One region of the Mediterraneibacter gnavus ATCC 29149 genome, then DNA from elsewhere that is predicted to be linked to it. Evidence: predicted binding sites of a transcription regulator. Region 1 holds the regulator's gene; each other region holds the start of a gene.
What was found. The regulator Rex, encoded in region 1, represses fermentation and respiration genes when NADH is low (regulators of the CRP and FNR family bind a similar motif). The targets are predictions, from matches to a motif close to ATTGTTAANTANTTAACAAT.
Positions count from the first base shown of each region.

Region 1 (7,952 bases):
TGCTTTTGCAAAATGCGTAAACATTCCTTCCAGGCATACATTCGGAAGTTTTTCAATCTGCCCGATGAGATCTGCGCTCTCCTCTGTTGCCGGAAATCCGAGCCGTTCCATCCCTGTATCGATCTTGATATGAAAATACGCTGTTTTTCCCAACTTTCGGGCAAGATTCGAAATCTCATGTGCCATATCCAGTGTGTATACTGTGGCGCGCACCTCTTCTTTTATCATTTCTTCATACTGGTCCGGGAACACACATCCCAGCACCATCGTCGGTTTTTGAATTCCCGCTCTGTGAAGCTCCACTGCTTCTTCCAGAGTCGCAGTCGCATAGCCCCATACATCCGGATCGTCATCCAGCATACAGGCAATCGGAACCGCACCATGTCCATATCCGTCTGTTTTCACTACGGCAATAAATTTTGCGCCTTCTCCAACCCTCTTTTTCATCTGTTCCATGTTATATGAAATTGCATCCAGATCAATCTCTGCATACACTCTGCTGTGTTTTTCCATCATTATCTCCCCTTTTCTGTCTTTTTGATACAAGCTGCGATCCCCTCTGTCAGATCTTCTGCCAGAACGCTGTAAGCGCCTCTCCTCTCTCTGGCTGCATCTCCTCCACAGGCATGAAGATACACTCCCAGCACAGTCCCTTCATACACTTTCATATGCTGCGCCAGAAGCCCTGTGATCACTCCGGCAAGCACATCGCCGGAACCGGCCTTTGCCATCGCACTGTTTCCAGCAGTATTCAGAAACATCTGCCGGTCTTTTCCTGCCACAAGCGTACGTGCATCCTTCAGTGCACAAACAACACCATAGCTGTCTGTAAATTCTTTTAACGCAGCAAATCTGTTTTTCCCAAGTTCCGGGATGGTACACCCCAAAAGTCCTGCCATTTCTTTCATATGTGGTGTCAGTACAAATGGCTTTTTTTCTTTTGGAAGAAGTTCCATATGATCCGCCAAAAGATTCAAACCGTCTGCATCGATCACACATGGGACCTCTGCATATTTCATCAAATAAGAAAGTATCTGCCCGGCGGTCCTGCTTTTTCCAAGTCCGCATCCGATACAGATTACATCTGCCCACTTCAAAAGACTTTGCAGTTTTTCTTCCTCATATTCTGTATAGGTGGATACGATCGCTTCCGGTAAGAGCTGCTGCAAAATCGTCCGGTTCGATTCTTCTGTATAGATCTGTACCAGACCGCCACCACTTATATAAGCTGCACGTGCACTTAAGTATGCCGCACCAGACATCCCCTTACTGCCCGTGATCATCAGAATCTTTCCATAACTTCCCTTGTGGGAATTCTTTTTCCGATCCGGAAGAAATTTGGAAAGATCCGATTTTTCCAATGTGTAACAGACTTCCGGATTTTCTTCAAAAAGTTTTGTCCCGATCCCGATTTCCACAGGGATTACCTCGCCCGCATAATCGGATCCCGGAAACAAAACAGTTCCCAGTTTCTCACATGCAAAAGAAACTGTCAAGTCCGCATGAAATGCCGTTCCCAGCACCTGTCCGTCAAAAGAGCTGATTCCTGACGGAATATCGATTGCCACTTTCTCTGCATGTATCTGGTTCATTTCTTCGATCACATCTTTATAATGCCCCTCGATCGTCCTGCTTAAACCTACACCAAACACAGCATCTATGACAACAGTATATTCTTTTGGGGGAATGTTTGTGACAACGGAAACACCCAGATTGGATGCGATCTGCCTCTGCTGTCTGCATTCTTCACTCATGGATGTTTCTTTCCCTGCAAAAACCGCACACACATCTTTTCCCTCCAGATAAAGAAGTCTTGCAACGGCGAATCCATCTCCACCATTATTTCCACTTCCGCACACAACAAGACAGTGATCCAGACTGATTCCTTTCTCTTTCATCACTTCCACTGTTTTCAGAGCTGCCCGCTCCATCAATACCAGAGAAGGAATCCCGATCTTTTGAATCGTATATTCATCCGCTCTCTGCATCCACGCTCCGTCTGGTAAATATCTCATACCCGATCTCCCTTCTGCTCCTGAAAAGAAAGGACGTGCAGCCAGATATTTTCCGACCACACGCCTTTGCACATGAACTGAGTTATTCTTACTTGTTTTGTTCTTCCCGGTGACGACTGACATTATATGACAGCTTCATCAGACTGTCTGAAAGATGTACGCTTTCTACGATCACATCTTTTGGCAGATTCAGATCTGTATGTGCAAAATTCCAGATAGCCTGGATTCCATTGTCCACTAATAACTCTGCAACTTCTTTTGCTTTCGATTTTGGAATCGTCAGTGCTGCAATCTCAATCTCATTGTTCTGAAGAAATTCCTGCAGCTCATCCATCATCCGTACCGGAATTCCGCGGATGGCAACTCCTTCAAGCCGGGGATTCACATCAAAAAGTCCTTTTAAAATAAATCCGCCTTTTTCAAAAGAGGCATAATTAGCAAGAGCCTGTCCCAGATTACCTGCACCTATGATAATGAAATTGTGGCTTCTGTCCAGTCCGAGAATCTTGCCGATCTCCGTATATAAATATTTTACATTATACCCGTATCCCTGTTGCCCGAATCCCCCGAAATTATTGAGATCCTGTCGAATCTGGGATGCCGTGACATGCATCTTCTTACTTAGATCGTTGGATGAGATCCTCTCCACCTGATCTTCCATCAAATCTCCAAGGTATCTATAATATCTGGGGAGCCTGCTGATAACTGCACGGGATATTTTTCTTTCTTCCACTGATTGTACCCTCCAATTTTAATCTTTTCTTATTATATAGAATTGTGAAAGATAAGTCAAACTTTTATATTGTATTTTGCCGTGTTTTCGTTATAATGAAATGGTGATGATTCGAAATAATCAGTTATTGTCAAAATACAGGAGGAATTTCATGATACTCGCATGTCATAATTTAAATAAATCATTCGGCGACCATCTCATTGTCCGGGATGGCTCTTTTCATGTAGAAGACCGTGAAAAAGCTGCACTTGTCGGCGTCAACGGTGCAGGAAAATCAACAATCTTCAAAATGATCGTAGGAGAACTGCCTCTGGATGAAGGAGACGTTATTCTGACAAAAGGAAAGACGCTTGGCTATCTTGCCCAGCATCAGAATCTGGATACTACAAACACGATCTATGAAGAACTAAAAACTGCAAAATCTGATATTATCGCTCTGGAGGCCCAGATCCGCGCCATCGAACTGGAGTTAAAATCTCTTTCCGGAGAGGAACTGACAAACCGTTTAAACACTTACAACCGGCTGATGTCAGAATTTGAATCGAAAAACGGTTACGCCTACGAAAGTGAGATCACCGGTGTTTTAAAAGGTCTTGGCTTTACAGAAGAAGAATTCTCAAAACCCACAGACACCCTTTCCGGCGGTCAGAAAACCAGGGTATCTCTCGGAAAACTTTTGCTCACAAAACCAGATATCCTGTTGTTGGACGAACCGACCAACCACCTGGATCTGAACTCCATCAGCTGGCTGGAGACGTATCTTCTGAACTATCCGGGTGCAGTTCTGATTGTTTCCCATGACCGGTTTTTCTTAAACCGCGTTGTGACAAAGGTCATCGAGATTGAAAACGGCTCTGTACGCATGTATACCGGCAATTACAAAGACTATGCACAGAAAAAACAGATGATCCGGGATGCGCAGCTCAAAGAATATTTAAACCAGCAGCGTGAAATCAAGCATCAGGAAGCAGTCATTGAAAAACTGCGCTCTTTCAACCGTGAAAAATCAATCAAACGCGCGGAAAGCAGGGAAAAAATGCTCTCCAAAATCACACCTGTCGAAAGACCCGCAGAAGCGGCAAGAGAGATGCACTTTACACTGGAACCTTCCGAAGTCAGTGGAAATGACGTTTTAAGTATCGAATCCCTCGGGAAACGTTTTGACAGTCAGGTGTTATTCCATGATATCAGCTTTGAAATCAAGCGCGGAGAGCACGTAGCGATCATCGGAGACAATGGAACCGGAAAAACAACACTCTTGAAAATACTCAATCAGGTCGTAGAACCGGATTCCGGAAGTTTTACACTGGGTTCTAAAGTTCAGATCGGATACTACGATCAGGAACATCATGTGCTGCACAATGAAAAAACTATTTTCGACGAGATTTCCGACGATTATCCGACACTCACCAATACGCAGATCCGAAACACTCTTGCAGCATTTCAGTTTACCGGAGACGATGTCTACAAGCTGATCCGGGATTTAAGCGGTGGAGAAAAAGGACGTGTCTCTCTTGCAAAACTGATGCTTTCAGAAGCCAATTTTCTGATTCTTGACGAGCCGACCAACCACCTGGATATTACTTCCAAAGAAATTCTGGAGCAGGCACTCAACGAATATACCGGCACGGTTCTGTACGTATCCCATGACCGGTACTTTATCAACCAGACTGCCACCCGGATTCTGGAACTGGTCAACCAGACTTTTGTCAATTATATCGGAAACTATGATTACTATCTGGAGAAAAAAGAAGAACTGACCGCCGCATACGCCACCCCGGCTGCTGATCAGACAGTTCCTCAAAATACCACCGAATCGACACCTTCAGACTCCAAACTAAGCTGGCAGGAACAAAAGGAACTGCAGGCAAAAGAACGAAAACGAAAAAATGAACTGAAAAAGACGGAAGACCGAATTGCTGTTCTGGAAGAACGAAATGTGGAAATCGACGAGCTGATGACGCAGGAAGAAGTCTATTCCAATTCTGTCAAATGTCAGGAACTTGCATTGGAAAAAGATGCAAACAATACCGAACTGGAAGAACTGTACGAAAAATGGGAAGAACTCGCAGAATAATCTGCGAGTCCTTTCCATTTCATTTTCTAATATCACTTCTTCCAGATAGGAGTCATTTCTTTTAATATCTCCGGTATTTTTTCATAAAAATTTTCCACATCAAACTTTCCATAGTATATGATATCCATATCCGCAGCTTTTCCGAGATAGATCATCTCATCTTCGTTCTGCTCTTGCAAATGAGGTTGTATATATGTGGACCACAGGTTTCGATTTAAATAAACCATTGCAATTTCCCTTTTTTCTGCTCCCTCTCCCACTGTTACAGGGTTACAAAAAACAGAGCCTGCCGAATCACTTCCTGCATAGGATAAATAGGCATCCTCTCCGACTATTTCCACTTCCATTTTCTGTGGATCAAACGGGATCGGCTCTTTCGGAAGCACCAGAATTGTATAAACTCCTGCCAGAAGGGCGCACACAAGAATCGCCCCAAGTATTGCTGCTGCGATCCTACGGTTGATCAATCTGTGTTTTAATTTCTGAAACAGTTCTTTTTCTGCCTGATTGATTTTTTTCTTATTCGGCAATATTATTTTTGCCCGCATTTTTTCCATTTCTTTTCTGCAGTCTTCACATTCCTTCAAATGTTCTTCTACCAGCTTCTTTGTATCCTCACTCACAATTTCATCTACATACAGCGGCATGATATCCTGTATTACATTACAACTGATTTTACTCATATCCCTGCTCCTCCATATACTCTTCAATTTTCTTTTTCGCTCTATAAAAAGTAACTCTCACCCAGCCGGAACTTTTTTGAAATAATGTTCCGATTTTTTCATAAGAAAGTTCTCCAAACACCCGCAAATTAAACACTTCTTTATATGGTTCTTCCATATTGTGAAGGAACTTGTGAATCAAAAATGCCTTTTCTTCATTCACCAGATTTTCTGCAAAATGAACTCCTACATCTACTATGTTTTCATACTCTGTCCAATCTGCATCATGCTTTTTTCGTCTGCAGTAGCTAAAATATGTATTCTTCGCAATTGTAAAAAGCCAGGCTCTGATATCCTTTCTCCCGTCAAATTGATTCAGAGATTTTAATGCTTTTACAAACGTCTCCTGCGCAATTTCTTCTGCTGTCACTTCATCCGGCGTCAGGCTGCGAACATATAGAAAAACTTCCCGAAAATACAGCTGATATATTTTTTCGAACTCCACATCTCCCCCTCCTTTCACCTTAATAACTGCTCACATTCTAAAACGTTACAAATCTTTTCATTTTATTATATAAAAAAATACATACTTTACAAAATTGTTTTTTTGCCCTGTTTTATCTCGTGATCATTCTCTCACCCGGGGTATAAAAAACGGGGTGAAAAATCCGATGTAAGATTTTTCACCCCACTTTTCTATTTTCTTTTACAATCTCTTCGCGATTGCTTTGATAAATCCTTCACTGTTTAAGACTGTCGGATTCTCAATTGTTGTGATCAGTGCCAGATCTTTTGTCATCTCTCCTGCCTCAATCGTATCGATCGTAGCTTTTTCCAGTCTGTCAGCAAACTCCATCAATTCTTTGTTTCCATCCAGCTCTCCGCGTTTTCTCAGCGCTCCGGACCATGCAAAGATCGTTGCCACAGAGTTTGTAGAAGTCTCTTCCCCTTTTAAGTGCTTGTAATAATGACGCTGTACCGTACCATGTGCCGCTTCATACTCATAATACCCTTCCGGAGAAACCAATACCGATGTCATCATTGCAAGAGAACCAAATGCTGAAGACACCATGTCGCTCATCACATCACCGTCATAGTTCTTACATGCCCAGATAAATCCGCCCTCTGATTTCATCACACGCGCTACGGCATCATCAATCAATGTATAGAAATATTCGATTCCCGCTGCTTTAAACTTCTCATCATATTCTGCATCGTAGATTTCCTGGAAAATATCTTTAAATGTATGGTCATATTTCTTGGAAATTGTATCCTTTGTTGCAAACCAGAGATCCTGTTTTGTGTCCAGTGCATAATTGAAACAGCTTCTTGCAAAACTTTCAATCGACTCATTGACATTATGCATTCCCTGTACGATTCCTGCGCCTGTAAACTCATGAACCAGCTCTCTTGTCTGCGTTCCGTCTTCTGCTGTGTAGACCAGCTCCACTTTTCCAACACCCGGAATCTTCATCTCGGATCCTTTATACACATCCCCATATGCATGTCTTGCGATCGTAATTGGCTTCTTCCAGCTTTTTACACAAGGCTCAATTCCTTTTACAACAATCGGAGCACGGAAAACTGTTCCGTCTAAAATAGCGCGGATCGTACCATTTGGACTCTTCCACATCTCTTTGAGATCATACTCTTCCATACGCGCCGCATTTGGAGTGATCGTCGCACATTTGACTGCCACTTTATATTTTTTCGTCGCATTTGCAGAATCTACTGTCACCTGATCGTTCGTCTCATTGCGGTGCTCCAGCCCCAGATCATAATATTCTGTATTCAGGTCAATGTATGGCTCCAGAAGATCTTCTTTGATCATCTTCCAGAGAATTCTTGTCATCTCGTCCCCGTCCATTTCCACGATTGGTGTGGTCATCTTAATTTTTTCCATGTTCCGTATCCTCCTAAATTTCTTCGTATCCCTGTTTTTTCAAATTCTGCATCACATGCAGGATGTGTTCGTTTGCAAGCTGCTCTGCCAGATCTGCATCGTTGTCTCGAATCGCACGAAGGATCTGCTTGTGCTCTCTGATCGACTTTCTGGCTCTCTCCTCTGAAACGACAGAGTTTCTTCTTGCCTGCTGCACATATTTATGAAAATCCATCAGGACATGGCTTAAAATCCGGCTGTCCGATGCTTCATACAAAATCTTATGGAATTTGCCATCCAGATCTGTCACCTGGTCTGCATTATTTCCACTTACTTTTTTCATATGGAATTCTGATAGAAGAATCACTTCTTCCAGCTCATCCAGCTGTTCCTCCGTAATATGCTCTGTTGCCCATCTGGCACACAACCCTTCCAGCATAGAACGCAGGATATAGATATCTCTGATATCCTTGGATGAAATTCCGGTCACATACGCTCCTTTGTTCGGTATGATCGTGACCAGTCCTTCCAGCTCCAGCTGCCTGAGTGCCTCTCTGACCGGTGTCCGGCTTACCCCCAGCTC
Region 1 covers NZ_CP043051.1:2,792,119-2,800,070, reverse strand. The annotation lists gene alr (alanine racemase) at 1-513, opposite strand, end outside; gene FXV78_RS13850 (NAD(P)H-hydrate dehydratase) at 516-2,015, opposite strand; gene FXV78_RS13845 (redox-sensing transcriptional repressor Rex) at 2,104-2,748, opposite strand; gene FXV78_RS13840 (ABC-F family ATP-binding cassette domain-containing protein) at 2,900-4,825, shown strand; gene FXV78_RS13835 (zf-HC2 domain-containing protein) at 4,858-5,508, opposite strand; gene FXV78_RS13830 (RNA polymerase sigma factor) at 5,501-5,992, opposite strand; gene FXV78_RS13825 (NADP-dependent isocitrate dehydrogenase) at 6,194-7,390, opposite strand; gene FXV78_RS13820 (GntR family transcriptional regulator) at 7,404-7,952, opposite strand, start outside.

Region 2 (7,952 bases), 1.3 Mb from region 1:
CTGCTACTACTTCCTGTATGCAGGTGCTACCGATCGTCCGGGAGTCAATGTCGGCGGGAATCTTTTCTTCCAGAGCTGGTAGAAATTTATACGTACATAAAAAGAAGGCTGAAAATCGGTTTGTTAATACCGATCTTCAGCCTCTTTTCTATTGGTAATCCATAACATCAATCCATCTCATCAGGAAATCTTTCTCAAGCGCATTTTCCTTGGAAAGCTGTGCTGCTGCGACGATCGGAAGCCACTGCTGTACATACTGCATTGCTGTATCACTCTTCTTACAGAAAATCTTCAGGTACAGATCTGCTTTTTCCTGACTTTCCAGTGCAAACAAAAGATAGGTCATAGCTGCATCCGCACTTGCATTTCCCTGTGTCACATGAGCCCAGTCAATCACAGTCATCTTACCGTTCTTTCCAACGATCACGTTGCTCGGATTAAAATCTCCGTGACAGATCTTGTCATGCTTCGGCATACTTTCCAGTCGTGTCATCAGTTCATATCTTGTCGTCGCATCCAGGACTTTTAATCCATTGATCTGCCGGGCAAATTTATCTTTCATCTTGTTTAAAAGAGGTGCCTTTTTACTTGTAACACTCAGCTGCAGATCCACAAAATCATTCATATATTTCTCCAGATTTGTAGGATCGACCTTCATCATCTCTTCCATTGTCTTACCATCTTTGTACTCGATCACCAGAGCCCATTTTCCATCGATCTGTGTCACTTCTTTTACACTCGGGATATCCAGTCCTGCTTCTTCAACACGGGCAGTATTTAAAGCCTCATTCAGTACGTCTGACTTCGGATGCTCTTTTGCAAATACTTTTACAATTCCTTCTTCACATTTGTACACTTCTTTGTAAGAACGTTTTACGATTAAGTTTTTTTCTTCCAGTTTCATAAAAATTGCCTCCTGTCATACATTCTATCCCGCCCGGTAAATCCTTCCGGTGTGGTATCTGTTTTTCTTTTACTGACCTTATTATAGCTCCTGCTTTTTTGAAATGTAAGCCCCTAAAGTTAACTTTGTGCAATTTTTCACGATATTTTTTTACTGAATATAATTGTTAATTTCTTAACTTTTTTTAACGATTTTCTTCTTTTATATTTTCACAAAAAGAGGACACTCCTCCCGTCATTTCTGGCGTTTGGAATGTCCTTCTCTCTTATTTTCCTTACCGGAAATTATTTTCCATAGTAGCATTTCAGGTAAAGTTCTTTGATCTCTTTCATCAGTGGGTATCTTGGGTTTGCTCCTGTACACTGGTCATTGAATGCCTGCTCTACCATGTCATCCAGTGTGTCAAGGAAGTATTTCTCATCGATACCATACTCTTTGATGGATTTCTTGATTCCGATCTGTTCTTTTAATACTTCCAGTTTTGCAAGGAAGTTCTCAAATACTTCTTTGTCATCTTTTCCTGTGCATCCTGCAAAACGTCCTAACTCAGCGTATCTTGCAAGTGCATGTGGATACTGATACTGAGAGAATGTTCCCATCTTAGTTGGAACCTCAGATGCATTGTATCTCATAACTTCTGTCAGAAGTACTGCGTTTGCAACACCGTGTGGCAGATGGTGGAATGCTCCCAGTTTATGAGCCATAGAGTGGTTCAATCCAAGGAATGCATTTGCGAATGCCATACCAGCCATACAAGAAGCGTTTGCCATCTCTTCACGTGCTTTCGGATCATTTGCTCCGTTCTCATATGCAGATGGAAGGTTTTCAAATACCATCTTCACTGCTTTCATAGCAAGACCATCTGTGTAGTCTGTAGCCATGATAGATACAAATGCTTCGATCGCATGTGTCATAACGTCGATACCTGATGCACTTGTCAGTCCTTTTGGCTGTGTCATCATGTTGTCAACATCAACGATTGCCATGTTCGGAAGTAACTGGTAATCAGCCAGCGGCCATTTTACACCTGTCTCTGCGTCTGTAATGATCGCAAATGGTGTTACCTCAGAACCTGTTCCTGAAGATGTCGGGATTGCTACGAAGTATGCTTTTTTACCCATCTCAGGGAATGTGTATACTCTCTTACGGATATCCATGAAGTCCATAGCCATATCTTCAAAGTTTGCATCCGGATATTCGTACATTACCCACATAATCTTAGCAGCGTCCATTGCAGATCCACCACCAAGAGCAATAATTGTATCAGGCTCGAAAGAACGCATCATGTCTGCACCTTTCTGTGCACACTGCAGTGTCGGGTCCGGAGCTACTTCATAGAAGCATGTGTGCTGGATTCCCATAGCATCCAGTTTCTCTTCGATTCCTTTTACATATCCGTTTTTGTACAGGAATGAGTCTGTTACGATGAATGCTTTTTTCTTGTGCATGATTGTTCCAAGTTCATCCAGTGCAACCGGCATGCTGCCTTTCTTGAAGTATACTTTTTCAGGTGTTCTGAACCAGAGCATGTTCTCTCTCCTCTCTGCAACTGTCTTCACGTTAATCAGGTGTTTTACTCCAACGTTTTCTGATACGGAGTTTCCGCCCCATGAACCACATCCCAGTGTAAGAGATGGAGCCAGTTTGAAGTTGTAAAGATCTCCGATACCACCCTGAGCTGCAGGAGTGTTGATCAGAACACGGCATGTCTTCATTGCTGCATAGTGTTTTTCAATCTTTTCTGTCTGTGCCGGATGAACGTACAGAGCAGATGTATGTCCATATCCACCGTCTGCTACAAGCTGTTCTGCTTTTGCAAGTGCTTCGTCAAATGTTTTTGCTTTATACATAGCAAGTACAGGAGATAATTTTTCGTGAGCAAATTCTTCTGAAATATCTACAGACTCTACTTCACCGATCAGGATTTTTGTATTCTCAGGAACATCTACACCTGCCATTTTTGCAATCTCATATGCAGATTTTCCAGGAATCTTGCTGTTTAATGCACCATTGATGATAATTGTCTTACGAACCTTATCAAGCTCAGCGCCTTTTTTCAGGAAGTAGCATCCACGATACTGGAATTCTTTCTTCACTTCTTCATAAATGCTATCCAGAACAGTAACTGACTGCTCAGAAGCACAGATCATACCATTGTCAAATGTTTTAGAATGGATGATAGAGTTTACTGCCATCTTGATATCTGCTGTATCATCAATGATAACAGGTGTATTTCCAGGTCCAACACCAAGTGCTGGTTTTCCTGAAGAATATGCAGCCTTCACCATTCCAGGACCACCTGTAGCCAGGATGATGTCAGAATCTCTCATAACCTGATTTGTCAGTTCCAGAGATGGAACATCGATCCATCCGATGATTCCTTCCGGTGCTCCGGCTTTTACGGCTGCATCCAATACTACCTTTGCAGCTTCGATCGTACATGCTTTTGCACTTGGGTGTGGACTGATGATAATTGCATTTCTTGTTTTCAAGCAGATCAGTGTTTTAAAGATTGCTGTAGATGTCGGGTTTGTTGTCGGGATAACAGCCGCAACAAGTCCAATCGGCTCTGCCACTTTTTTGATTCCGTATGCAGTGTCTTCTTCGATCACCCCACAAGTTTTTGTATCTTTATATGCATTATAGATGTACTCTGCTGCATAATGATTTTTAATGATTTTATCTTCAAGAACACCTCTCTGTGTCTCTTCAACTGCCATTTTAGCGAGTGGAATACGCATTTTGTTCGCTGCCATTGCTGCTTCATAGAAAATCTTATCAACCTGCTCCTGAGAGAATTTTGCAAATTCTTTCTGAGCTTCGCGCATTGCTTTCATCTTCGCTTCCAGTGTTTCTACGCTGTCTACGATTGCAGGTACTCCCATCTCTTCTTTTTTCTTCGCCATTTCAATAATCCTCCTGTAATTGACTTGGTTTCTTAATTACAGGTATTAGTATACTTTCTTGTTAAATAATTGTCAATATAGCTTTTGACAAATATTTAACGTTATCTTTTTAACATCAATTGGTACATTTGCACAAAAAATTAATTTTTTATCACCAATGGAAGATTACCGGTGTCCCTGGTTCGATCATATTGAAGAGCGCCCCCGCCTGATCTAACGGCATATTGATACAGCCATGAGACCCTGTTCCCGGAATCTGATACAATGTCCCGCCAAATGCAGTCTGCCAGGTCGCATCATGAAAACCGACTCCGCTTGACGTCACCTGCATCCAGTATTTTACCTTTGTTCTGTATGCCGGTTCTCCGGTATCTGGATTAATATCTCCGACCAGAACAGAATTTGGCTGCTTCCACATCAGGGAATACACTCCTTCCGGTGTAATCTTGGACGGAATCGGCTCTCCTGTCACAACATCCGTCTCCAGCACCACCTGTCCATTCTGAACATACCACATATGCTGTGCACTCATATCCACTTCTGCATACGTATTTCCCCAGTCCTGCCCGGAATGTGCTGCGGCAGTACCGCCCGCATAATATGCAGGCTCCCTTGTGACTACTTCCCCGTTTAAAATGCTGTTCTGCAGATTCACAAGCTCTGTATCCTCATCAATCGACCATCCATAAGTCCCGCCCGTCACAGTTGCGCTCTTTCCGGCCGGCGTTGTAAAGGTTCTGGTCGTTCCCTGTGTATCATACTTATCTCCAAAGGCAGTAAACCACTGCTTCATCGCCTCTGTATTGAGAGAAACCTTCATTTCTCCGTCTACCTGTAGCCACTGTGAGATCAGCGCTTTATCTACTACGACTGGTTCATTCATCGGATATGTGATACTTGCATTTACATATTTATTCATTGCATCACAGGCTTCCTGTACTTCCTTGGAATCCTCTACATATTTTGGTTTCGCATAGCACTTGGTTTCCACCATATCCAACTGTGGCTGAAACTCTGTGATATGAACTTTTACCTGCTCTGTAAGACGTTCTTTATCCACGGCATTTCCATACACTTCCGGTTTGATGACATACTGGTTTCCATCAAATTCCGGCTTTGCATTCTCTGCCGGTGTCTGCTCTGTCTGCAGACATGAAAGCTGTGAGATCCGCTGATTCAAGGATTCCTCATTATATGACACATTGACTGAAACCTTTCTGGAATTCTCCGTAAAGAAAGCTTTCGGCCAGGCGAATCCATTCTGATCCTTCAACAATTTTTCTGTTTCTGTCCCCGCTCTGTATTCCAGTCCAATCTCGCTTCCGCTGATCACATCCTGTCTTCCTTCATTTTCCAAAATTGTAAGCTTATAATCTTTTATATTTGTCTGGAGATACTTTTCTACATCACTTGCTGTCTTCCCCGAAAAGTTTTTACCGTTAATTTTCGTATTCACGAAAAAGTGACTCATGAAATACACAGAGATTGCAACATAGATCAAACAGATCACTGCAAGAACCCCTCCTGTGATCCACAAAGCCTTTACTTTACCGTCTTTTCCCACTTTTCTTCTTTTTACTGCCTTTGTTTTTTTCGCTTTTCCCATCCTAAATGTTCCCCTTTTACATTCTCTTATGTAATAATACCGTGATACAGTATCACCTATATATTAGACGAAAAAGATTACAAATGTGTTGCAAAAATCATTAAATTTTTTTTAATTTTAGATGAATCAAAAAAGCACTCGAAAACCATCTCTGATCTTCAAGTGCTTCTCTTTTGCTATTTTGATTACTGATTAAACTAACTCGATCAGTACTTCCATAGCTGCATCACCTTTACGCTGGCCAATCTTAACGATTCTTGTGTAACCACCGTTGCGGTCTGCATATTTTGGAGCGATTTCTGTGAATAATTTATCCACTAAATCAACTTTTTTCATATTTCTCTTGATGTTGTTCTTTGGAGCTTCTGTTGCTGTGTAAAGAACTTTCAGCATCTGTCTTCTTGCGTGAAGTCTGCTTGGCATATCTTTTTTGATTGTCTTTTCAACTTCTTCGTAAACAGTTACTTTTTTACCGTCAACAACTTCTTTCACTCTTCTGCCTTTGTCGTCTTTTTTAGCAACTTTAGCTTTTACAGTTACTTCTTCGAAGTTATCTTTTTCTTTTACAGCTAAAGCGATCAGTTTTTCAACTTCTTTACGGATCTCTTTTGCTTTTGCTTCTGTAGTAACAATTTTACCATTGTTCAGTAATGCTGTTACCTGGTTTCTGATCAAAGCTTTTCTCTGGCTGGATGTTCTGCCGAGTTTTCTATATTTTGCCATTTTTATGGTCCTCCATTAAATAAACATTTGGTTTTGCATCTTCGGGCTTATAAATCAAATGCTCCCGCCACGCTCTTCGGGCTTACTGACGGGATAATTTTCTTTATTCCTCTCCCTGATTTAACTCAAGGTTTAATTCTTTTAATTTTGCCAGCACTTCTTCCAGAGACTTACGTCCAAGGTTACGCACCTTCATCATGTCTTCCGGTGTCTTGTTTGTAAGTTCTTCTACTGTGTTGATGCCGGCTCTCTTCAGACAGTTGTATGAACGTACAGAAAGCTCTAATTCATCAATGCTCATCTCCAGAACTTTCTCTTTCTCGTCATCCTCTTTTTCAATCATGACTTCAGCTGACTGAGCAACTTCAGAAAGGTCAATGAATAATTTCAGATGTTCACTGAGAACTTTTGCTGCAAGGCTGACTGCCTCATCCGGAAGCAGTGTTCCCTTTGTCCATACGTCTAATGTCAGTTTGTCATAATCTGTAACCTGTCCGACACGAGTATTCTGAACGGTCATATTGACACGTTCAACCGGTGTATAGATTGAATCGATCGGAATCACACCAATCGGCATATCCTCACTCTTGTTCTTGTCTGCGCTTACGTATCCTCTGCCTTTTGTAATGGTAAGTTCCATATACAATTTGCTGTCTTTACCGCCGCTCAATGTAGCGATAACCTGCTCCGGATTCATAATCTCAATATCAGAATCTGTCTGGATATCAGCACCTGTTACAATACCTTCTCCTTCAAACTCGATATATGCAGTCTTTACTTCGTCTGATTCTGATGTATTTTTGATTGCCAGGGACTTTAAGTTCATGATAATCTCTGTTACATCTTCTTTTACACCTGGGATGGAACTGAATTCGTGCAGAACTCCGTCAATCTTTACAGAACTGATGGCTGCTCCCGGAAGAGAAGAAAGCATGATTCTTCTCAGGGAGTTACCCAATGTGATTCCGTATCCTCTCTCCAGAGGTTCCACTACAAATTTTCCATATTTTTTATCTTCTGAAATTTCTGTAATTTCAATATTCGGCTTATTAAAATCAAACACTACACAGACCCTCCTTATGGGTTAATATATGTTGAGGGGGTACAATGTTAAATCTCCGGATTCTAAAACTTCTGCTACTCACTGAGAGATTATTTAGAATATAATTCGACGATTAACATCTCATCTACAGGAACATCGATTGCTTCTCTTGAAGGAAGCTCTTTTACTGTACCTTTCAGGTTCTCAGCATCAACTTCCAGCCAGTCAGGAATCATGTTTCCACCTGTTACTTCCAGAATATCTTTGTATCTCTGGCAGTCTTTGTGTTTTTCTTTGATTTCAATCACGTCACCAGCTTTTACAAGGTAAGATGGAATGTTTACCTGTTTTCCGTTTACTAAAACGTGTTTGTGGTCAACGATCTGTCTAGCTTCTTTTCTTGTTCTTGCGAATCCCATACGGAACATTACATTGTCCAGTCTGGATTCCAGAAGAATCATCAGGTTTTCACCTGTCATACCTTCCATCTGTTTTGCTTTTGCATAGTAGTTTCTGAAAGGTTTCTCTAATACACCATAGATGAATTTTGCTTTCTGTTTCTCACGTAACTGGAGACCGTACTCGCTCATTTTTCTATTAGCTCTTTTTAACTGTCTGTTAGATTTTTTGTTGATTCCTAAATAGATTGGGTCCATACCTAATGAACGGCATCTTTTAAGAACTGGAACTCTATTAACTGCCATGTTTATCCTCCTTAAAAATCAGCGGAACTGCAGTAATCCGCTATGCTCATTGCTCAAATTCTCTGTT
Region 2 covers NZ_CP043051.1:555,663-563,614, forward strand. The annotation lists gene FXV78_RS02770 (cell wall hydrolase) at 1-82, shown strand, start outside; gene FXV78_RS02775 (aminoglycoside phosphotransferase family protein) at 149-904, opposite strand; gene adhE (bifunctional acetaldehyde-CoA/alcohol dehydrogenase) at 1,189-3,810, opposite strand; gene FXV78_RS02785 (L,D-transpeptidase family protein) at 3,962-5,416, opposite strand; gene FXV78_RS02790 (bL17 family ribosomal protein) at 5,609-6,139, opposite strand; gene FXV78_RS02795 (DNA-directed RNA polymerase subunit alpha) at 6,243-7,202, opposite strand; gene rpsD (30S ribosomal protein S4) at 7,292-7,885, opposite strand.
Region 2: adhE (bifunctional acetaldehyde-CoA/alcohol dehydrogenase) is a predicted target of Rex. The motif match lies at 3,868-3,887, and genes of this name have one in related genera.

Region 3 (7,952 bases), 630 kb from region 1:
AAAACACAAAGGTCAGCAGATCAAACAGCGAACTGACCGGTCCAAAAAAGGTCATGAATTTTCCCAGTGTCCTGCCAGACCACTCCAACGGTTTTGTCAACAGATCTGCATCTACATGATCCCACGGTAAAATCAGACAAAGGATATCATACAGCAGGTTCAGAAGCAGCAGCTGTATGGAAGTCATCGGGAAAAACGGCAGTAACACGCTGGCTGCAACAATCGCACAAATATTGCCAAAATTAGAAGATGCCGTAATCTTAATGTATTTGAGCATATTGGCAAATGCTTCTCTTCCCTCTAAAACACCTTCTTCCAGCACATTCAGATCCTTTTTCAGCAGGATGACATTCGCACTCTCCCGCACCGCTTCTGTTGCATTTTCAACGGAAATCCCCACATCTGCCCGGATAACAGCCGGCAGATCATTCAGACCGTCTCCCAGAAATCCAACTGTATGCCCGTTTGTCTGCAGCGTTTCCACCAGCATGGCTTTCTGTTTTGGCGAGAGTTCTGCAAAAATATTTGTTTTCTCAACCGCTATGGGCAATTCATTTTCAGAAAGAGCATCCAGCTGTGCTCCTGTCAGACAACTCTCTGCGGGAATTCCGATACGCCTGCAAATGGATCGTGCTACTTGTTTTTGATCTCCTGTCAGCACCTTTACATTCACATGAAGACTGTGAAGCTTCTGAATTGCACTTGCGGCACTCTTCTTTGGCGCATCAAAAAATGCCAGATACCCCAACAGAATAAAGTCATGCTCTTCCTCGGGAACAAGGGCTGCTCTGCTCATTGTTTTATAGGCAACTGCAATTACCTTCATCCCGTCTTCCAGCATTTCATCAACCACAGCGTGAACATTTTGCAGGATATCCGCACCTGCCGCTGTTTTCTCTCCACGGTATTCTATCATGCTGCACTGCCTCGCAACTTCCTCAATACTTCCCTTGATGATCCAGATATTTTCTTCTCCCGTATTCAATAATACACTGGAAAAACGTCGGTTATAGTCGAAAGGAAGTTCATCTGTCTTTTGATATTTTTCTGTCAGCTGCCTGTAGTAATCTGCTTTTCCCTGCATTTTCTCCGCCTTGCAGATCGCCTCGTCCAGATGATTTCCCACTCCGGTAGAATAATGACTTGCCAGATATGCATAATCCAGCACCTTCTGACTCTCATTCCCGAGAATATCCATGTAATACTCCAGCAGGACTGTATCCTGGGTCAATGTTCCTGTTTTATCCACACACAGGACATCCATGCTTCCAAAACTCTGCATCGCATTGATATTTTTTACGATTGTCTGTTTCTTTCCCATCGAATGACTGCCTTTTGCCAGACAGGCGTTGACCACCATCGGAAGCAGCTCCGGTGTGATTCCGACTGCAACAGAAAGTGCAAATAAAAACGCTTCTAACCAGTCTCCCTTCGTCAGTCCGCTTGCAAGAAACACAACCGGGACTAAAACTGTCATAAATCGGATCAACACCCATGCGATCGAATTGGCACCACGGTCAAATCTCTGCTTGCGTGCCTCCACAGACGGAGTCAGACCACCGTAAACTGTCTCCTGACCAACTGTCAGGACAATCCCAGTTCCCGTTCCTCCTGCAACTGTCGTGCCTCCGAACAGTATATTGCTGTAATCTGTCAGTTTCTGCGGTTCTTTGGGCAAAGCCTCCGGAAATTTTTCGAGTATGGCACTTTCACCGGTGATCACTGATTGCGAAACAAACAAATCCGTCGCGCCTGTTAACCGCAAATCTGCCGGAACCCTGTCGCCTGCCTCTAAGCGGATCTGATCGCCAACTACCAATTCAGAAGAAGATAACTCCACCCATTGTCCATCTCTGAGTACCTGAACCGTTGTATGCACCAACTGAAACAGTTCATCTGCAACTCGTTTAGAATGCAGCTCCTGAGTCAGCCGGACAATTCCACTGAGAATCAGCATGGAAAAAATGATCAGGACCGCTGTCAGATTCTTCTGATAATCACTGGACAAAAATACATCTGTTACCAAAGAGATTAAACCAAGGAAAAACAGGATCGTAGAAAATGGATTCACAAAAGCTCTTCGAATACAATAAAACATCGTATCCTTATTCTTTGCAGACGGCGCATTATTTCCATATTTCTGTCGCCGGATGATTGCCTCTTCCTGCGTAATCCCCTCTGCATTGATCTGAAGCTTCTGCATCATCTGATCAGGTGCGACACACGCATATTCTTTTAATCGTTCGTGAACCGCTTCTTTCTGATTCATGAAATTTGTACCTCCTCAAAATTTACTCTCTCGAACGGGAAATGAAAGAGGTGCAGGCGCAACCAAAAGGTCATGCCCACACCTTAATTTGTAAATGATCGGCAAATGCGATTTCTATTTGTAGTTGACAATCTGTCCGAAATCAGCTTTAAGAGAAGCTCCACCTACGAGTCCTCCATCAATATCCGGCTGTGCAAATAATTCAGGAGCTGTTGCAGCGTTTACAGATCCGCCGTACTGAATGCGAATTGCTTCTGCTGTAGCTTCATCATAAACTTCAGCGATGCACTCACGGATTCCTTTGCAAACTTCCTGAGCCTGCTCTGTTGTAGCTGTTTTTCCTGTTCCGATTGCCCAGATTGGCTCATAAGCGATCACTGCAGTTTTTGCCTGATCAGCTGTTACATTCTGGAATCCAACTTTTACCTGCTGGCGAATGAAATCCATTGTTACGCCCTGTTCTCTCTGCTCCAGAGTCTCTCCACAGCACATGATCGGTGTAATACCGTGCTCAAATGCTTTCAGGACTTTTTTGTTGACATCTTCGTTTGTCTCACCGAAGTAATCTCTTCTCTCAGAATGTCCAAGTACAACGTATTTTACTCCTGCATCTACGAGCATAGCCGGAGAGATCTCTCCTGTGTAAGCTCCGCTCTCTTCGAAGTACATGTTTTCTGCTCCAACCTGGATGTTTGTTCCTTTTACGGCTTCTACAACCGGTACGATATCGATAGCCGGTACACAGAATACAACATCTACTTCTTCATTTGCTACCAGTGGTTTTAACTCTTCTACTAATGCAACTGCTTCGCTTGGAGTTTTGTTCATTTTCCAGTTTCCTGCGATAATTTTCTTTCTTGACATACTCTTCACTCTTTCCTGTACTGTTATGTACACTGTTTATTCCAAACTGCGCCTGCGGCTTGTTTTCACTAAGCTTTGCTTGTTTTCGCTAAGCTTCCTTTACGGGATGTTCTCCTTACTAGGCTCGAAAATACCTCGCCAAGTGCGGAGAACTAAGTAAACGCTAAGCTTTTTACTTATCGTTAGCTGCTGCTACTCCCGGGAGTTCTTTTCCTTCAAGGAATTCCAGAGATGCTCCACCACCTGTAGAGATGTGTGTCATCTTGTCTCCGTATCCTAACTGGTTTACAGCTGCTGCGGAATCTCCACCACCGATGATTGTCACAGCATCTGTCTCAGAAAGTGCTTTTGCAACTGTTTCTGTTCCGTTTGCAAAGTTTGGCATTTCGAAACATCCCATTGGTCCGTTCCATACAACTGTTTTTGCAGATTTTACTGCTTCAGCATATAATTTTGCTGTCTCAGGTCCGATATCCAGCCCCATCCATCCTTCTGGGATTTCATTCTGAGGAACAACCTTGATGTTTGCATCATTAGAGAATTCATCTGCTGCAACAGCATCTACAGGAAGGAGTAATTTTACACCTTTTTCTTTTGCTTTTTCAATCATATCCAGTGCGTACTGTAAGTAATCTTCTTCCAGAAGAGATTTTCCGACATTTCCACCCTGAGCTTTTGTAAATGTGAAGCACATTCCACCACCGATGATCAGTGTATCTACTTTTTCAAGCAGGTTGTTGATTACAGAAATCTTGCTGGAAACTTTAGATCCTCCAAGGATTGCAACGAATGGTCTCTCCGGATTTTCTACTGCGTTTCCAAGGAAGTCGATTTCTTTCTGCATTAAGTATCCGACAACTGCTGTGTCTACGAACTGTGTCACACCAACGTTAGAGCAGTGTGCTCTGTGAGCTGTTCCGAATGCATCGTTTACGAACACATCACATAAAGAAGCCAGTTCTTTGGAGAATGCTTCTCCGTTCTTTGTCTCTTCTGCTCTGTAACGTGTATTCTCAAGAAGTACGATATCTCCATCGTTCATTGCTGCCACTGCTGCTTTTGCATTCTCGCCTACTACTTCAGCATCTGCTGCAAATTTTACTTCCTGTCCGAGAAGTTCTGACAATCTTACTGCTACCGGTGCAAGAGATAATTCCGGTTTTGGCTCTCCCTTCGGTTTTCCAAGGTGTGAGCAAAGGATTACTTTTCCTCCGTCTGCAACTAATTTTTTAATTGTTGGAAGAGCTGCTACCAGACGGTTTTCGTCTGTGATCTTACCATCGATCAACGGCACGTTAAAGTCACATCTTACAAGCACTCTTTTTCCTTTTACATTGATATCATCTACTGATTTTTTGTTAAGCATTTTGATTGCCTCCCTGTGTTTATTTTCTGTCAGACAAAAAGGTCCGGTCCAAATAAGACCGGACCCTTTGTGAGCCTATTTTTCAAAAATATAATCTAACTGATTAAATTTTTCTATATTTCGACTTACAGTAATGTTCCGAAGTGTTTGATTGTTCTTACCATCTGGCTTGTGTAAGAGTTTTCGTTGTCATACCAAGAAACAACCTGTACTTCTGTTGTTCCATTGTCTAATGGAAGAGCCATTGTCTGTGTAGCATCGAATAAAGATCCAAATCTCATTCCTACGATATCGCTGGATACGATCTCATCTGTGTTGTATCCGAAAGATTCGTTAGATGCTGCTTTCATAGCTTCGTTGATCTGATCAACTGTTACGTTTCCTTCAACTACTGCTGTAAGGATTGTTGTAGATCCTGTTGGTGTTGGAACACGCTGAGCAGATCCGATGAGTTTTCCGTTCAGTTCTGGGATAACCAGACCGATTGCTTTTGCTGCACCTGTGCTGTTTGGAACGATGTTGCAAGCTGCTGCACGAGATCTTCTTAAGTCACCTTTTCTCTGTGGTCCGTCAAGTGTCATCTGATCTCCTGTGTAAGCGTGGATTGTGCACATGATACCAGATTTAACTGCTGCAAGGTCGTTCAGAGCTTTTGCCATTGGAGCCAAGCAGTTTGTTGTACAAGAAGCTGCAGAAATGATGTGATCATCTTTTGTCAGCTGCTCGTGGTTTACATTGTATACGATTGTTGGAAGATCGTTTCCTGCTGGAGCAGAGATAACTACTTTCTTAGCACCTGCATCGATGTGTGCCTGAGCTTTTGCTTTAGATGTGTAGAATCCTGTACACTCCAGAACTACGTCTACGCCGATTTCTCCCCATGGAAGTTCTTTAGCGTCAGCTTTTGCATAGATTTTGATTTCTTTTCCGTCTACTGTGATAGAATCTTCACCAGCTTCTACTTTGTCAGCCAGTTCATATTTTCCCTGTGTAGAGTCATATTTCAACAGGTGTGCTAACATTTTTGGAGATGTTAAGTCGTTGATTGCAACTACTTCATATCCTTCTGCTCCGAACATCTGTCTGAATGCGAGACGTCCAATACGTCCAAATCCATTAATCGCTACTTTTACTGCCATGATTAATTCCTCCTAAAGTTTAAAAAAATTGTTGCTGCTTTGCAGCTGTTTATTGTAAATCTCCAACCAAGTAATTACTTTGTTAAAGATTCATCAACTACGGTTATTGTACTAAAATGAAAACAAAAATTCAACCCTAAAATATATTTTTATAGAAGTTGTTTAAAAATAGGTTTTCTGTCCTGAAATTCTGTATAATATTTAAAGCCGCACGCCTTCAAAACGTCTGCTGCTTTCTGAAAATCATAAGCCACATGCTCGGGCTTATGCGCATCAGATCCTACTGTGATGATTTCCCCGCCCAGTTCTTTATACCGGCAGAGAATTTCCGGATGGGGGTGGCAGAATGCAAGGCCGTATTTCCATCCGGCCGTATTCAGCTCGATTCCTTTTCCCATTGCAATCACTTTTTTCAGGATTTCATCAATCTCCTGTGCATATTTTTTGTAAGAATACTGCCTGGCCTGACACTTTCCATAACGTACCACATAATCCAGATGACCCAGCACATCAAAACTGCTGACTGCATCCAGATTTTCCAGGGTAGCCAGAAAAGTCTCTTTGTAAACTTCTTCATCAGACCGTCCCTCAAAAATCTCTCCGTAATAGGGATCCATCCCATGCACCACATGAACTGAACCGATCACAAAATCAAACGGATACTGATTCGTCAGTTCTTCATAAAATCCCGCAAGATGAGGCTGCAGCCCCAGCTCAATCCCTCTCCGGATCTGAATTTTCTCCGCATATGCCTCTTTCCACTCTGCCAGCTTCGGAAAATACTCATCCAGATCCACCAGAAATGCCTCTGCACCGGTATCTTCATGAAACGGATAATCTTTGTCAATATGATCGGTAATACAAATGGACTGCAATCCTTTTTTGAGCGCACTCTCGATCATATCCCGGATATCTGCATCACTGTCCGTGGAAAATCTTGTATGCATATGAGAATCACTTGTTATCATTGAATCGTTCCTCCGCCGAGCACATACTCTCCATCATAAAATACAACAGCCTGTCCGGGAGTGACCGCTCTTTGTGGTTCATCAAAGGTACACAGTACTTCATCCTCTCCCGTCTTCTCTATTGTACACCAGGCGCCTTTGTGGTTATAGCGTATTTTGGTAAATACATGTAAAGGCTCGGTTAAATCTTCCACTGCCATAAAATTCAGATTTCTGGCTCGAAGCTGTGTAGTCATGGATTCTTCTTTTGTCCCGATCACAACTTCATTGGTTTCCGGACGGATCTCCAAAACAAATGCGGGATATCCAAGTGCCAGACCCAGACCTTTTCTCTGCCCTACCGTATAATGGGTAATCCCTTTATGCCGTCCAAGCACCGTACCGTCTGTGAGCACGAAATTTCCTTCCGGAACTTTCACCCCTGCCTCTTCTTCAATATAAGCGGCATAGTCGCCATCCGGCACAAAGCAGATATCCTGGCTGTCCGGTTTGTTGGCAATCCTGAGATTGATCTTTTCTGCAATGGCACGTACCTCGTCTTTTGTGTATTTCCCCACCGGCATCAAAGTCCTTTTCAGCTGTTCCTGTGTCAGATTATACAATGCATAAGTCTGATCTTTTGCAAGCGTAGCAGAGCGCCGAAGAGTATATCTTCCGTTTTCCAGCTGTACCACTCTTGCATAATGTCCCGTCGCAATATACTCTGCACCGATCGAGAGACTTCTTTGTAAAAGAGATTCCCACTTTACATACCGGTTACAGGCAATACAGGGATTGGGCGTTCTTCCATTCTGATATTCTTCCACAAAATAGTCGATCACATTTTCCTTGAACTCTTTTTTAAAATTCATCACATAGTATGGGATTTCCAGTGCAGCTGCCACTCTTCTTGCATCATCTACCGCACTGAGTCCGCAGCAGCCTCCGTTTTCCTCCTGAGCGGCCTGTTCTTCGTCCTGCCAGATCTGCATGGTCACTCCGATCACGTCATACCCCTGCTCTTTTAAAAGGTATGCCGCTACGGAAGAATCCACCCCTCCGGACATTCCAACAACAACTTTACTCATTTTAGTATTCCTCTTCTTCCTCTTCCTCGCCTTCGTGGATATCAGATTTCGGCTTTTCCAGCCCCTCGATCTTAATATGATGCTTCTCCGCGTAATCCCAGAGCGCCGCATGAATTGCCTCTTCTGCAAGAAGAGAACAGTGTACCTTTACCGGCGGAAGTCCGTCCAGAGCCTCCATAACCGCCTTGTTCGTCACCTGCAGCGCCTCATAAATACTTTTTCCTTTGACCAGTTCTGTTGCCATACTGCTTGTAGCAACCGCAGCTCCACATCCAAATG
Region 3 covers NZ_CP043051.1:3,426,087-3,434,038, forward strand. The annotation lists gene mgtA (magnesium-translocating P-type ATPase) at 1-2,269, opposite strand, end outside; gene tpiA (triose-phosphate isomerase) at 2,384-3,133, opposite strand; gene FXV78_RS17110 (phosphoglycerate kinase) at 3,306-4,499, opposite strand; gene gap (type I glyceraldehyde-3-phosphate dehydrogenase) at 4,625-5,638, opposite strand; gene FXV78_RS17120 (histidinol-phosphatase HisJ family protein) at 5,788-6,606, opposite strand; gene mnmA (tRNA 2-thiouridine(34) synthase MnmA) at 6,603-7,673, opposite strand; gene nifU (Fe-S cluster assembly scaffold protein NifU) at 7,675-7,952, opposite strand, start outside.
Region 3: gap (type I glyceraldehyde-3-phosphate dehydrogenase) is a predicted target of Rex. The motif match lies at 5,717-5,736, and genes of this name have one in related genera.